DNA from 2 places in the Mesorhizobium sp. M0011 genome. Region 2 is predicted to be linked to the other one. Evidence: predicted binding sites of a transcription regulator. Region 2 holds the regulator's gene; the other holds the start of a gene.
The links. The regulator LexA, encoded in region 2, represses DNA repair genes until DNA is damaged. The targets are predictions, from matches to a motif close to TGTTCNNNNTGTGTTCNG.
Positions count from the first base shown of each region.

Region 1: a site for LexA is predicted at 2,163-2,180, ahead of NKK51_RS12175 (single-stranded DNA-binding protein). Genes of this name have one in related genera too.

Region 1 covers NZ_JAMYVQ010000008.1:176,463-184,040, forward strand. Annotated here, with positions in the region: gene NKK51_RS12155 (hypothetical protein) at 237-533, opposite strand; gene NKK51_RS12160 (ATP-dependent Clp protease proteolytic subunit) at 622-1,227, opposite strand; gene NKK51_RS12165 (SRPBCC family protein) at 1,252-1,743, opposite strand; gene NKK51_RS12170 (ArsR/SmtB family transcription factor) at 1,740-2,054, opposite strand; gene NKK51_RS12175 (single-stranded DNA-binding protein) at 2,281-2,802, shown strand; gene NKK51_RS12180 (OsmC family protein) at 2,920-3,345, shown strand; gene NKK51_RS12185 (MarC family protein) at 3,373-4,002, opposite strand; gene NKK51_RS12190 (hypothetical protein) at 4,149-4,679, opposite strand; gene NKK51_RS12195 (helix-turn-helix transcriptional regulator) at 4,766-5,608, shown strand; gene gyrA (DNA gyrase subunit A) at 5,811-7,578, shown strand, end outside.
Region 2 covers NZ_JAMYVQ010000026.1:25,430-33,007, forward strand. Annotated here, with positions in the region: gene gltA (citrate synthase) at 1-3, opposite strand, end outside; gene gltX (glutamate--tRNA ligase) at 189-1,613, opposite strand; gene NKK51_RS24375 (ComEC/Rec2 family competence protein) at 1,715-4,165, shown strand; gene lexA (transcriptional repressor LexA) at 4,159-4,899, opposite strand; gene kynU (kynureninase) at 5,310-6,557, opposite strand; gene kynA (tryptophan 2,3-dioxygenase) at 6,637-7,473, opposite strand; gene NKK51_RS24395 (AMP-binding protein) at 7,470-7,578, opposite strand, start outside.

The DNA of each region.
Region 1 (7,578 bases), on a different contig from region 2:
CGTTTTCGCCACCCGACAAACCGTGACCTGCCATATCCCCGTAAAAATCAGAGACTGTTAGTCGGATCGTCGGTCGAACGCCGCGTTGCATCCGAAATCAAATGCCGGCAGTACACTCCCGGTAGAGATTGGATTTGAGATCCAAAAAGGCCCCGTCCGTTTGCGCAAAGCACGGCGGGGCCGTTTTCATGTGCGGATTGTCTGTTTGGCGCAACGCAGCACGCGCCGACAGACTGTCAGTGGCGCGGCGGCCCGATCGAGCCGGCGCCGACATCGACGGTGATGCTGCCGGAAATCCTGACATCCGTATCGCCGATCTTGAACTGGCCGTTGCCGTTGCCGGGAAACGCGTCGTCGGACTCCGGAGCCGGCTTGGCGATGCGGTAGTCACCGGTTACGCCGGGCAGGGCGCCTTTTTGCGTTGACGGCGAACTGTCTTCGGCAAGTGCCGCGCCGCTGGTGAGGCCCGCAATGGCGAGCGCTATAACGGCGATGACGCGGTGCAATGATCTGGACTGATGAGTGTCGGTCATCCCAAGACTATAGTGGCGCGCCGCCGATGGAACCAGACCGGCATCGTCAAATCTTCGACAGCCGGACGTACTCCGATCCGGCCCTGGCTCACGCCGCCTTTTTTCGCGTGTCGAAAACATGGTCGACGATGCCCCATGCCTGGGCCTCGCGGGCGGTCATGAAGTGGTCGCGGTCCAGCGTGCGCTCGACCTCTTCATAGCTGCGGCCGCAATGCTGCGCGTAGAGTTCGGCCATGTGCCGTTTCGTCCGGCCGATGCGCTCGGCATGGCGCTGGATGTCGGAGGCCTGGCCCTGGAAGCCGCCCAGCGGCTGGTGCAGCAGGATGGTGGCGTTCGGCAGGGAAATTCGGCGCCCCGGTGCGCCTGCCATCAGCAGGAACGAGCCCATCGATGCGGCAAAGCCCATGCATACGGTCGACACCGGGCAGCTGATATATTGCATTGTGTCGTAGATGGCGAAGCCGCTGGTGACCACGCCGCCCGGCGAGTTGATGTAGAGCGAGATCTCCTTGTCGGGATTGTCCGATTCCAGCGACAGAAGCTGCGCGCAGACCAACGCCGAGATGTCGTCGTTGATCTCACCGTTGATGAAGACGATGCGCTCGCGCAGCAGCCGCGAAAAGATGTCGAAGGCGCGCTCGCCGCGGCTCGATTGCTCGATAACCATCGGCACCAGACTGGCAACACCGCTCATTATCTCTCTCCGTCCGTTTTGTTTTCAGGCCGCGCGAAGCAGGAGGCGAGGCGTGTTTGCGGCGATTGGCTTAAATGACCTGTTTGCACCGAGCGAAAGCCGGCAGCCGGCGCCTGCCATGGCGACGGCAGGCATGGCCTTGCGGGCAAAGCCGTCATGGACGACACGCAGATGCGTGCCGCCGGAAACGGTTCGGGCAAGTGTGAAGGTGACGGTGCTGTCGAGCGGATCCTGCCTAGCTGCGTCGCCCGGCTGCTCCCGCCAGGAATAGCGCAGCAGCTTCTCGGGATCGGCGTCGAGGATTTCGCATTCGATCGACGCGCCCGTTCCGGCGAAGGCAAAACGGTTGCCGATCTCGGGTCTCATGTCGTTCGGCATCATCCAGGCGGCCAGCAATTCCGGTACGGTCAGGGCCCGCCATACCTTTTCCGGCGGCTCGGCAAGCTCGTACTCGAACTCGAGCGCATCCGGGGCGTCGCTTTGACCGTCGTTGGTCGTTGATCCCGCCTTCTTCATTGATCCATGTCCTTCAAAACCGCCTTCAGCCTTTCGATGCGTTCCGGCCAGAAGGTCCGGTAGCGTTCGATCCAGGAGAGCAAGGGGGCGAGCCCCTGCGGATCGGCGCGGTAATAGGCATTGCGGCCGGCTCGCCGCTCGACCACCAGGCCTGCGCCACGCAGCACCGCCAGATGCTGCGACACCGCGGGCTGCGACACCGTCATCCCGGTGCGCAATTCCGACACGCTCATCTCGCCGGCGGCCAGCCGCTCAAAGACGGCGCGGCGCGTCGGGTCGGCCAGTGCGCGAAAAATCTCTGCTTCGATCATGCTAAAAGCATAAGTGCATACTTATCGATTTGGCAAGCGGTCTTTTCGGGCCCATATGATCGGCTTCGACAGTGCTGCCATTCCTTGACAATAAGCAGCGATGCGGATAAGAACGAAAAGGGAACAAAAACCTTGTGGGTAAAGGCAGCCATGGCAAGCGGCGATCGCCTGCAGCCTGTAAGGTGCTGCGACAAAAATTTGTTTCGGATGAGCGCGGAGAAATATCATGGCGGGTAGCGTCAACAAGGTCATTCTGGTCGGCAATCTCGGCGCGGATCCCGAAATTCGTCGCCTGAATTCGGGTGAACCGGTCGTCAACATCCGCATCGCCACATCGGAAAGCTGGCGCGACAAGAATTCCGGCGAACGCAAGGAAAAAACCGAGTGGCACAACGTCGTCATCTTCAATGAGGGCATCGCCAAGGTGGCGGAGCAATATCTGAAGAAGGGCATGAAGGTTTATGTCGAGGGCCAGTTGCAGACGCGCAAATGGCAGGACCAGACCGGTGCCGACAAGTACACGACGGAAGTCGTGCTGCAGAAATTCCGCGGTGAGCTGCAGATGCTCGACGCACGCGGACAGGGCGAGGGCGGTCAGGTCGGCGGCTATACCGGTGGCGGCAGCAGCCGTGGTTCCGATTTCGGCCAGTCCAGCCCGAGCGAAGGCTTCAATCGCGGCGGCGGCGGTGCCAAGAGCGGCGGCGGTGGCGGTTCGTCGCGCGAATTGGATGACGAAATCCCGTTCTGATCGCAACAGTTATGTCAGACAGTGCCCCGAGAGTCGTTGATGGACTTTCGGGGTTTTGCATCGTGAATTGAACGCTGACCGGGCCGATCAACGAAACACGGTGAAAGGACGAGTTCGGTGAAAGCACGCGTAAAGTGGGTCGAGGAGCGGACCTTCGTCGGTGAATCCGGCAGCGGCCACAAGGTCGTGCTCGGAACAGCGCACGGACCGGAAGGCAAGACGCCGGGTCCAAGCCCGATGGAGCTGGTGCTGATCGGCACCGGTGGCTGTTCGGCCTATGATGTGGTGCATATCCTCGAAAAAGGCCGCGAGGCGGTCGAGGACTGCGTCGTCGAACTCGACTCCGACCGCGCCGAAACCGAGCCCAGGGTTTTTACACGCATCCATATGCATTTCGTCGTCAAGGGCAGGGCACTCTCCAGCGACAAGGTGAAACGCGCGATCGACCTTTCGATCGAAAAATATTGCTCGGCGTCTGCGATGCTGGCCAAGACCGCGACGATTACCCACGATTTCGAAGTGATCGACACGACGGTGAAATAGGGCCGGCTTCGGCGGCAGCTCGTCGCGTTACCCCGCCATCAGCGCCTTGATGCCGTCGGCGACGAATTGCACGGCCAGTGCCGCCAGGATGACGCCAAGCAGCCGGGTCAGGATCGAACGACCAGTCTGGCCGAGGATGCGGTCGATGCGTTCCGACAGCACGAACACCAGATAGGTGATGGCGAGGCAGACGAAGATGATGCCGACCAGGGCGGCCTGCGCGGCAAATCCCTGAAATGAACCGGAAAGCAGCACCGTCGCCGAAATCGCGCCGGGGCCGGCGATCAGCGGGATCGCCAGCGGGAAGGCGGCGATGTTGTGGATCATGTCCTTGGTGATGGCGACGTCGCCGATCTTCTCCTTACGGTCCTGCCGGCGCTCGAACACCATCTCGAAGGCAATGAAGAACAGCAGGAAACCGCCGGCGACGCGGAAAGCCGGCAGCGTGATGCCGAACACCGACAGGATCGAGGCCCCGGCAACCGCAAACAGCGCCATCACCAGAAAACCGATGATCGAGGCGCGCACCGAAACCTGCTGGCGCTCCTCGCGGTTCATGCCGCGCGTTACGGCCAGGAACAGTGGCGCCAGGCCAGGCGGATCGATGGTCACGAGAATGGTGACGAAGGCGTTGAACAGGCTGTCGAAACTCGGCATCTCTGACCCTCCCGCCGGGCCGTGCCCGGACAGAATATTGGTAGAGCAAAGCCCGGTCGGTGGGAACTGTCAGCGGGAAAGTGGTTGATGCCGGCGCAAAGGATCGCGACGCTTTTATTCTGGGCTGCTGCTGCATTCCTCGGCGATCAAACCTCTCGGCGCGCCAGGAACTCGACTTCCAGCCGCCATGTCGCGCCATTGTCTTGCGAGCGTTCGCCCAGCCATCGGAAGGAGTTTTCGGTGATGCGTGAAAAGCTCCAGCGTACTGAACTGCCGGTGCCGTCGGCGCCCACTTGCACGATCGTGTCACCCTCGGCGCGGCCGAGCTGGCGGCTGAAATACTGGTTGCGCGGGTCGCTCCAGAAGATGTGCCAGGCATCCGCGCCGGGATCATAGACGCGCAGCGTCGTGCCATAAAAAGTCCATTTGCCGAGCGAAGGCTGGGAACCAGTGTCCCGCGCGGGCAGGATCCACACGTCCTGAATCGCCCGGCCTTCCAGCACCCAGCCGAAATGCACCTCGCCACGCCCTGTCAGCACCGTACCGTCCTCGAGATGGCGCGAGGCGTTGAAAGTCCAGGCGCCGACGAAGCGGCCGTAAAGGCTCAGTTTTTCGGCAAGCCCTTCGATCGGTCCGGGGCTATGCAGGGCTTCGGCAAACGAGGATTGATCGAACATGGTTGTGGCCTCTTCTTGTCAGGAGACTGGGAGGGAGTAGGCGGTGATGGGGTTCTGGGCTTGGGAAAAATTGCTATATTTCGTCCATGACAGCGACAACGCATACGCTTGCATCCGGCCCCGGCTGGCGCGTGACGGACGTGATCTGCTCGGCCGGCGCTGGCGATCGGCCGTTCGAGGAAGCTCATCAGGATTTCTGTGTGGCCGCCGTCACCAGCGGCACGTTCCGCTACCGCGCGCAACAAGGTACGGCAATGCTGGCGCCCGGCGCCCTCCTGCTCGGCAATCCCGGCACATGTTACGAGTGCGGGCATGAACATGGCAGCGGCGACCGTTGCCTGTCGTTTCATTTCGGGCCGTCCTACCTGGAACGGATCGTGGCTGGCGTGCCGGGCGCCAGGAAGCTGGCCTTCGCCACACCGCGCCTGCCGCCTTTGCCGGTGCTGGCGCCACTGCTGGCCGAGGCGGAAGCCGCGCGCGAGACTGCCGACCTGGATGCCTTCGAGGAACTTTCCCTGCGCATAGCCGGTGCCGCCGCGACGGCTGCCACCGGAGCCACGCATGTCAGGCGCGCGCCGAGCCGCCGCGATCAGAAACGGGTAGCCGAGGCAGTGCGGCGGATCGAACTGGACGCCGATGGGCCGGTCTCGCTTTCAGCACTTGCCGATGAGACGGCGACCAGTCCGTATCATTTCCTGCGCATTTTCCGGCAGGTCGCGGGCATGACGCCCTATCAGTTCCTGCTCAAGCTCCGGTTGCACAGGGCCGCGGTGCGGCTACGCATGTCGAACGATACGGTCTCGGCGATCGCCTTCGAGGCCGGCTTCAACGATCTGTCGACCTTCAATCGTCGTTTTCGGCGGATCATGGGGGAGACGCCGGGCCAGTATCGCAGCCGCCGTGGCGCACAGGCCGTTTCTGCTTCGTGAATCGGCCCCGTGCCCGCAAAGGCACACACGCAGGCTTTTGCGAGAGGGCGGCGAAAACCGCCTTGGCCATATCGTCGCAATCAGCGGTATCCATTTGAAATTACCATCAAAAATGACACTGGAAAAGTGCCGTGAAGGTTGGAGTTTCGGGCTTGCTTCCTATATAAGCACCAAGTGATTCCTGATTAGATTGTGATCCGATTTGACCGACCAGAAGACATCGCGCGGCGCCGACGGCGGCCCCACCGGCATCGAGCCGATATCCATCGTCGAGGAGATGCAGCGCTCCTATCTCGATTACGCCATGAGCGTCATCGTCAGCCGTGCGCTGCCGGACGTGCGCGACGGCCTCAAGCCGGTGCATCGCCGCATTCTCTTCGCCGCCCATGAGAGCGGTTACCACTGGAACCGCAAATATGTGAAGTCGGCGCGTCCTGTCGCCGACGTGATGGGTAAATACCATCCGCATGGCGACGCCTCCATCTATGATGCCTTGGTGCGCATGGCGCAGGACTGGTCGCTGCGCGTTCCGTTGATCGACGGGCAGGGCAATTTCGGCTCGATCGACGGCGATCCGCCTGCGGCGATGCGCTACACGGAAGCGCGCCTGACCAAGGTCGCGCACGAGCTCCTGGAGGATATCGACAAGGATACCGTCGATTTCCAGGACACTTATGACGCGTCGGGCAGCGAACCGAAGGTTCTGCCGGCACGGTTTCCCAACCTTTTGGTCAACGGCTCGGGCGGCATCGCCGTCGGCATGGCGACCAACATCCCGCCGCACAATCTCAGCGAAATCTGCAACGGCGCCATTGCCCTAATCGACAATCCGGCGATCGACCTGCCGGCGTTGATGGAGATCATTCCGGGACCGGATTTCCCGACCGGCGGCATCGTGCTTGGCCGTTCGGGCATCTACAACGCCTATTCGACCGGCCGTGGCTCCATCGTCATGCGCGGCAAGGTCAACATCGAACAGCGCGGCAATGACCGCGAGTCGATCATCATCACCGAAGTTCCCTACCAGGTGAACAAATCGTCGATGATCGAGAAGATGGCTGAACTGGTGCGCGACAAGCGTATCGAGGGCATTTCCGATATCCGCGACGAGAGCGACCGCCAGGGCTACCGCGTCGTCATCGAGTTGAAGCGCGACGCCGTTGCCGACGTCATCCTCAACCAGCTCTATCGCTTCACGCCGCTGCAGACCTCTTTCGGCGCCAATATGGTGGCACTGAATGGCGGCAAACCGGAAGTGATGAACCTGACCGATATGCTGAAGGCGTTCGTCGCCTTCCGCGAGGAGGTGATCACAAGGCGGACAAAATTCCTGCTGCGCAAGGCGCGCGACCGCGCCCATGTGCTGGTCGGTCTCGCCATCGCCGTCGCCAATATCGACGAGATCATCAAACTGATCCGCACCGCTCCGGATCCGCAGACAGCGCGTGAGCAGTTGATGGAGCGGCGCTGGCCCTCTGGCGACGTGGAATCTCTGATCCTCCTGATCGATGACCCACGTCATCGGATCAATGAAGACGGCACCTACAATCTGTCAGAGGAACAGGCGCGCGCCATCCTCGAACTGCGCCTGCAGCGCCTGACCGCGCTCGGCCGCGACGAGATCGCCGACGAGTTGAACACGATCGGCGCTGAAATCATTGATTATCTGGACATTTTGTCGTCCCGAGCGCGTGTCCAGAAGATCGTCAAGGACGAGCTTGCCGCCGTGCGCGACGAGTTCGGCACGCCGCGCCGCACCGAACTCACCGACGGCGGTTCGGACATGGAAGACGAGGATCTGATCCAGCGCGAGGACATGGTCGTGACGGTGAGCCATTCCGGCTACATCAAGCGCGTGCCGCTGTCGCTCTACCGGGCGCAGCGCCGCGGCGGCAAGGGCCGCTCCGGCATGTCGACCAAGGAAGAGGATTTCGTCACCCGGCTGTTCGTCGCCAACACCCATACACCGG
Region 2 (7,578 bases):
CATTGCAAACTCCTTCTTGTTTCCTCATGCCGGCAAAGGCAAAATTCTGCAGAGCGACACGTCGAAAATCACCGCAATGCGCGTATTCGCCACCGCATTTCAGGAGGTGCGTGCCAGATTGGGCCAAGGCCTAATGTTGCACTGCGAAACCCGCCTTTCAATGCCAATCTTCTTGGGCCAGTTTGCTCCTAATCGATTTGATCTGAGATGCGCGCCAGGCTTTCCTCGCGGCCGAGCACGGCGAGCACATCGAACACGCCCGGCGAGGTGCTTTTGCCGGTCAAAGCGGCGCGCAAAGGCTGGGCCACCGCGCCGAGTTTGTGACTGCCGGCCGCAGCCACCTCACGGATCGCCGCCTCCGCCGAGGCGGCTGTCCAGTCACTCGCAAGCCCGTTCAAAGCTTCGTGAGCACTGCGCAGGATCTTGCGGGCATCGTCGGTGAGCAGAAGGGCCGCCTTGTCGTCGATCGGCAGCGGTCGCGTGGCAAACAGGAAGGCCGCGCCGTCGACGAGCTCGACCAGCGTCTTGGCGCGCTCCTTCAGGCCCGGAAGCGCTGCCAGCAACTGCGCCTTGGTGCTGTCCTTCAGGCGTGCTGCGATCGCCGGGCCACCTTCGAGATAGGGCAGGGTGGCGATGAAGATGTCGAACAGCTCGGCATCGCTCATGCGGCGCATATGCGCGCCGTTGATCGCTTCCAGTTTGGCGAAGTCGAAGCGCGCCGCGCCCTTGTTGACATCGCCGATGTCGAACCACGAGATCATATCCTTGATCGACATGATCTCGTCGTCGCCATGGCTCCAGCCAAGGCGCGCCAGGTAGTTGAGCAGCGCCTCCGGCAGGTAGCCCATGGCGCGATAGGCCTCGACGCCAAGCGCGCCGTGCCGCTTCGACAGCTTGGCGCCATCGGCGCCGTGGATCAGGGGGATATGCGACATGGACGGCACGTCCCAGCCCATGGCGTTGTAGATCACGGTCTGGCGAGCGGCATTGGTCAGATGATCGTCGCCGCGAATGATATGGGTGACGCCCATATCATGATCATCGACGACGACGGCATGCATGTAAGTGGGATTGCCGTCAGAACGCAGGATGATGAAGTCATCGAGATCTTTGTTGGGAAAGCGCACCTCGCCCTGGACACGGTCATGGACGATGGTCTCGCCTTCGGTCGGCGCCTTGATGCGGATGGCGCCCTTGACGCCTGCGGGCGCCTCAGAGGGGTCGCGGTCGCGCCAGCGGCCGTCATAGCGGGGCGGCAGCCCCTTGGCTCTGGCAGCCTCGCGCATGGCCTCCAGTTCGGCTGGCGTGGCATAGCAATAATAGGCCATGCCCATGCGCACGAGCTCCTCGGCCACCTCGCGGTGGCGCGGCGCACGCTCGAACTGTGACACCGGCTCGCCGTCCCAGCTCAGGCCAAGCCAGGAAAGCCCGTCGAGGATGGCAGCCGTCGCGGCTTCATTGGAGCGTTCACGGTCGGTGTCTTCGATGCGCAGCAGCATCGTGCCGCCAGTGTGCTTTGCATACAGCCAGTTGAACAGCGCCGTGCGCGCGCCGCCTATGTGCAGATAGCCGGTGGGCGAGGGGGCAAAACGGGTGACGACCTTGTCGGACATGGAACTCTCGGAAACCATCTGAAGCGGGTGCGGTTGCGCGGACTTTCGCGCGCCCGGCGTTCATGTAGCATAGGGTGTCGAGGGCGCAAGGGGCAGACCCGATGGCTGGACGAGGCTGGGGCTCGGATCAGGGCGAGGACGCTGCCATCGGCGTCAGCGAACGGTCCCTCTTTGCGCCTCTGCCATTGCCGTCGCCCCTCCTGCCGGATCCCGGCCAAGCGCCGTTACAAGCGGATGTCGCCGCCTCTGTTCCTGTTGCCGAAACCGGCAGGATCGTTCGCGTGCGCCGGCAAATCAGCCTGACATCACTGCCTCGCCTGCGCCACAGCGTGAACACGGCGGCGAGCCTGGAATTCGACCGGGGCGTGGCCTTCCTGCTGGTGCCGGTCTGCCTGGCGATTGGAGCGATCGGCTATTTTTCGCTGACGGCTGAACCCGACTTTGCGAGACCTGTCGCGGTTGTTATTCTGACGGGGATCTGTGCGCTGGTCTCGCGCTCATGGCCAAAGACCCATCTGTGTTTCATGGCGGCACTTTTGTGCGCCCTAGGACTGCTTGCTGCCAAAGTCGAGACGTGGCGTGCGGGCACACAAATGTTGGGCTCGGAAATTTCGACGCAAGTCACCGGCCGCGTCGTCTCGCTCGACCGGATGGAAACCGGCCGTATCCGGCTGACCATCGACGTGACATCGACCGCAAGACCGAAACTGCGCTATGCGCCGGAACGGGTGCGGCTTTCGGCACGCAAGATCCCGGCTGACGTGACCGCCGGCTCCCTCATCACCGGATATGCCAAGCTCTTGCCGCCGACCGGGCCGGTGCGGCCGGACAGCTATGACTTCTCCTTCGACAGCTACTTTGCCGGCATCGGCGGCAGCGGGTTCTTTCTCGGCAATCCAAAGCTTGTCGTCAACGATGACGGCGACATGCCGCTGCCGGCCCGAATTTCCTCTAGCGTGGAAAATGCCCGTGAAGGCATCGCCGACCATATCAGGGCGAGCGTCGGCGGCGCCGAAGGCGAGATCGCCGCGGCGCTGATCGTCGGCGTGCGCGCCGGCATTCCCGATGACATCAATGAGGCGATGCGACGTACCGGCATCTACCACATCATCTCCATTTCGGGACTGCACATGGCTCTGGTCGCAGGCACCATCATGGGTTTGCTGCGCGGCGCCTTCGCCTTGTTTCCCGACTTTTCCGCGCGTCGCCCGGTCAAGAAGTATGCCGCCGCCGCCGCACTGTTCTCGATCGCGGCCTATCTCATCATCTCGGGAGTCGTCGTTGCCGCCGAGCGCAGCTTCATCATGCTGGCGGTGATGCTGATTGCCGTGCTGTTCGATCGAGCAGCACTCACCATGCGCAATCTGGCGATCTCGGCGATCGCCGTCATCGTGGTGTCGCCGCATGAGGTGGTCGGCCCGAGTTTTCAGATGTCGTTCGCCGCGACCGCGGCTCTGGTCGGCGCCTATGCCGGCTGGGCGGATCACCGCGCGGGAAAAGCAAGACCGCCGCCGCCAAAGCGATCCATGCCAGGTTTCCTGACGCGAAAATTCCTGCTGGCGGCAACCGGCCTTGCCATGACCTCGATCATCGCCGGAAGCGCCACGACGCTGTTTGCTATCTGGCATTTTCAGCGTGTCTCGCCGCTTAGCCTGTTTGCCAATCTCGCGGTTATGCCGATCGTCACCGTCGTCATGTTCCTGGCCGTCGCCAGCGCGCTGCTGATGCCTTTCGGATTGGATTGGCCGGCTCTCTACCTGATGGGTAAGGGCCTGACGATGATGATCGCCATATCCGGCTGGATCTCCGAGCGTTCGCCTGTCGACGGGGTCGGGCTGATTTCGCAACAGTCGGTCCTGTTGGTGGCAATTGCTTTGGTCATCGCGACGATGGCGACAACCTGGCTGCGGCTCGCTGCTCTGCCATTCGCGCAGGCAGGCTTGCTGACCGTCTCGGATACGCGCACGCCGGATGTGCTGATCTCGGAAGACGCCCGGCTGGTGGCGTTGCCGATCGGTGGCGGTGAGCTTGCCGTCAGCCGGGAGCGGCCGAACGAATTCACCGTCGACAACTGGAAACGCGCCCTGACATCAGAAACCATCGTCGTGCCAGAGGTGTTCGACAACAGCGATGGGCAATTCGATGTCGCGGATGCCGTTGATCTGCCGCTGGGATCCCCGTTCTATTGCTCCTCAGGCGTTTGCGTGGCCAGGCACATGTCCGGTGCGATCATTGCCTATGTCGAGGACCGCAAGGACACCTGGAAAGCCTGCGGCTTCGCCGAGCTGATCGTCATCAATGACGCCACCGCGTATGACGCCTGTCACAATCCGCTGGTCCTCGTCATCACCAAGCGGCAACTGGCTCGCAAAGGCAGTGCCGCGGTCTTCTTCGATCGCCAATCGGCGACCACGCCGGCGACGATCAGCTTCGCGGTGGACAGCCCATATCGGCCCTGGCACACGCAACGCAAATACTCTCGTGAGGCGAGGGGGCTGGCACCCTTCAAGAAACCGGAGAAGCCAGCGGCCAACCCACAGCCGCCTCAGTAGCGGCGGATCAGGCCGACGAGCTTGCCTTGCACCTTGACCCTGTCCGGGCCGAAAATACGGGTTTCATAGGCCGGATTGGCGGCTTCGAGAGCAATCGAAGCGCCCTTGCGGCGGAACCGCTTCAGCGTCGCTTCCTCTTCATCGACCAGCGCCACGATGATCTCGCCGGGGCTCGCCGTGTCGGCATTGCGGATGATGACGGTGTCGCCGTCGAAGATACCGGCCTCGATCATCGAGTCGCCCTTGACCTCCAGCGCATAGTGGGCGCCGCCCATGATCATGTCCGGCGGCACCGAGATCGAATGCGTCTGATGCTGGATGGCATCGATCGGCACACCGGCGGCGATACGGCCCATGACCGGGATCGACACGGCGGAGACCGCATCGTCATCATTGCCGGGCGAGGGCATCCGCGAAGGCGCCGGCTTGATCTGCCGGCCAAGGGCACCACCCTGACCGAGACTGCCCTGGATGACGCTTGGCGAAAACTTCTTTGCCGCGTTGAGGCCAGGCGCGATCGAGTCCGGCAATCGCAGCACTTCCAGCGCGCGTGCCCGGTTGGGCAACCGGCGAATAAAGCCGCGCTCCTCAAGTGCGGTGATCAGCCGATGAATCCCGGATTTGGAGGCAAGGTCAAGCGCCTCCTTCATCTCGTCGAAGGATGGCGGAATGCCGCTCTCCTTCAGGCGTTCATGGATGAACATCAGCAGTTCATGTTGCTTGCGCGTCAGCATGGCGGCCCCCAGGTTACCTGAAACCAGAATCGAAAAACAAACCCAGAACAAACCCTATCTGTTCCAGTTGTGTTCTGCAACCGTTTAAAGTTTAATGAATTTGTTAAGGCTGCTGAAATTATTTGGCGCTTGCCAGCGGGTCGCGATCAACAAGCGCCAGGCACAGCGATGCGCCTGCTCACATTGAAATTATTATGGTTAATGACCTGTGGCTCATCCTCGACCCAAGGCTTGGCATTATCAGTCTATCGACCTCCACAAAGGACGATATCAATCTTCGGGACGTTCGTTTGCCGTGAACGAAACGGAGCCAAAACGCCAACGTCTGTTGGCATTTGTGGCTGGAAATTCAGCCTCCGTCATCTGCCAGGCAGTGAGGGCGGCGGCGGTGGATCGCGGGGATCGTTGCGTCAGGTAACGGCTTCCTTGACCGCGAAACGGCGGTCCTTCCATGCGCCCGTGCGCAGAATATCCTCCAGCACCTCAACCGCCAGCCACACATCCTTGTAGCCGACATAGAGCGGCGTGAAGCCGAAACGGATGGTCGATGGCGCACGAAAATCACCGATGACGCCGCGCTCGATCAGCGCCCGCATGATTTGATAGCCGTGATCGTGAAGGAACGACACCTGGCTGCCGCGCCTGGTCGCGTCGCGGGTGGTCTCCAGCGTGAGACCGTAGGCGCCGCACCTGGCTTCGACGAGCTGGATGAACAGTTCTGTCAACGCGACGCTCTTCTTTCGCAATGCCGCCATGTCGACGTCATTCCAGATGGCAAGCGCGCCTTTGAGCGCCCGCATCGACAGGACAGGCTGGGTGCCGCACAGAAAGCGGCGGATACCGGTGCCGGCAACATAACCCCGTTCGAAGGCAAAGGGCCGCGCATGGCCCCACCAGCCGCTGAGTGGTTGCCTGATATCGCCATGGTGACGCTGCGCGGCATAGATGAAGGCCGGTGCGCCCGGACCGCCATTGAGGTACTTGTAAGTGCAGCCGATGGCGAAATCGGCATTTGCCTGGTCGAGTTCGACGGGCAGAGCGCCGGCCGTGTGGCAGAGATCCCAGACAATCAGCGCTCCGGCCGCATGAGCCTTGCGCGTCAGCGCCGACATGTCGCGCAGTTCACCCGATTTGTAATTGACGTGATTGACCAGCACCACCGCGACGTTTTCGTCGATCAGCTCTTCGATGGTCGGCGCGTCGACACCCGCGAGGCGCAGCAGGACGCCATCCCGGGTCGAGGCCACGCCTTCGGCGATGTACAGGTCGGTGGGAAAACTGTCACCTTCGGCGACGATGGCCGACCGGCCGGGCCGCATCTCCATCGCCGCATGCAGCACCTTGTAGATGTTGGTCGATGTCGTGTCGCAGACAACGGTCTGGCCGGCCGCGGCTCCTATCAGGCGTCCGAGCTGGTCGCCGAGTTCGATTGGCATCTCGAACCATCCGGCCGTGTTCCAAGCTCGGATGAGATCCTGGGCCCATTCTTGGGTCGCCGCCTGCTGCAGCTCGCTGAAAACGGCGTGAGACGCTGCCCCCAGTGAATTGCCGTCGAGATAGATCATCCCCTCCGGCAGAATGAAACGGTCGCGCATGGCCCGCAGCGGATCCGTGGCATCCATCGCTTCGACTGCGGCGAGATCAGGAATTCCACTCATGGTCGGTCAGTCCCCGGTTGTTCGCGAAGGGTTTTCCGCCACAGCGCGTCCCCTCGGTGTGCCTGTTTTCATTTCGACGTCAGAGCCGGGTGCGGACCGTCCACAGCTCCGGGAACAGCACGACCTCGAGCATTTTCTTCAGATACGAAGCACCCGACGTGCCGCCGGTGCCGCGTTTCAGGCCGATGATGCGCTCCACCGTGGTGACGTGGTTGAAGCGCCAGCGGCGGAAGTAGTCCTCGAAGTCGACCAGCTTCTCGGCCAGTTCGTAGAACATCCAGTAGCGCTGCGGATCGCGGTAGATGGTCTGCCAGGCGACCAGCACCTCTTCATTCTCGGTTCGCGTCTCACGCCAGTCCGTGCGCCTGGCATCGGCACCGATGTCGAATCCGTTGCGCGCCAAAAGCAACAGTGCCTCGTCATAGAGCGACGGCTCGGCCAGGATCGCTTCCAGCTTCCCGCTCAGGTCGGGCCGATGCTTGTGCGGCCCGAGCATTGCCAGGTTTCGGTTGCCGGCCATGAACTCGATGGCGCGATACTGCCAGGACTGGAAACCCGAGGACTGACCGAGCGCGTCGCGGAACTCGGTGTATTCGCTGGGCGTCATCGTCCGCAGCACATCCCAGGCATTGTTCAGCTGCTCGAAGATGCGCGCAACGCGCGACAGCATCTTGAAGCTCGGCTCGAGCCGGTCGGCGCGGATGGAACGGATCGCGGCGCCAATCTCGTGCAGAGCAAGCTTCATCCAGAGCTCGGAGGTCTGATGCTGGATGATGAACAGCATCTCGTCATGCGCCGAAGACAGCGGCGTCTGGGCCTCCAGCACCTTCTCCAGGTGCAGATAGTCGCTGTAGGACATGCGCTCCTTGAACGACATCTGGGCGCCTTCGGACGCCGGATCGTGTGGCTCGCTCAATTGATTTTCTCCGTGCGCAGCCGGAAGCGCTGGATCTTGCCGGTCTGGGTCTTGGGCAGAGCGGCGATGAATTTTACTGACCGTGGATATTTATAAGGGGCGATC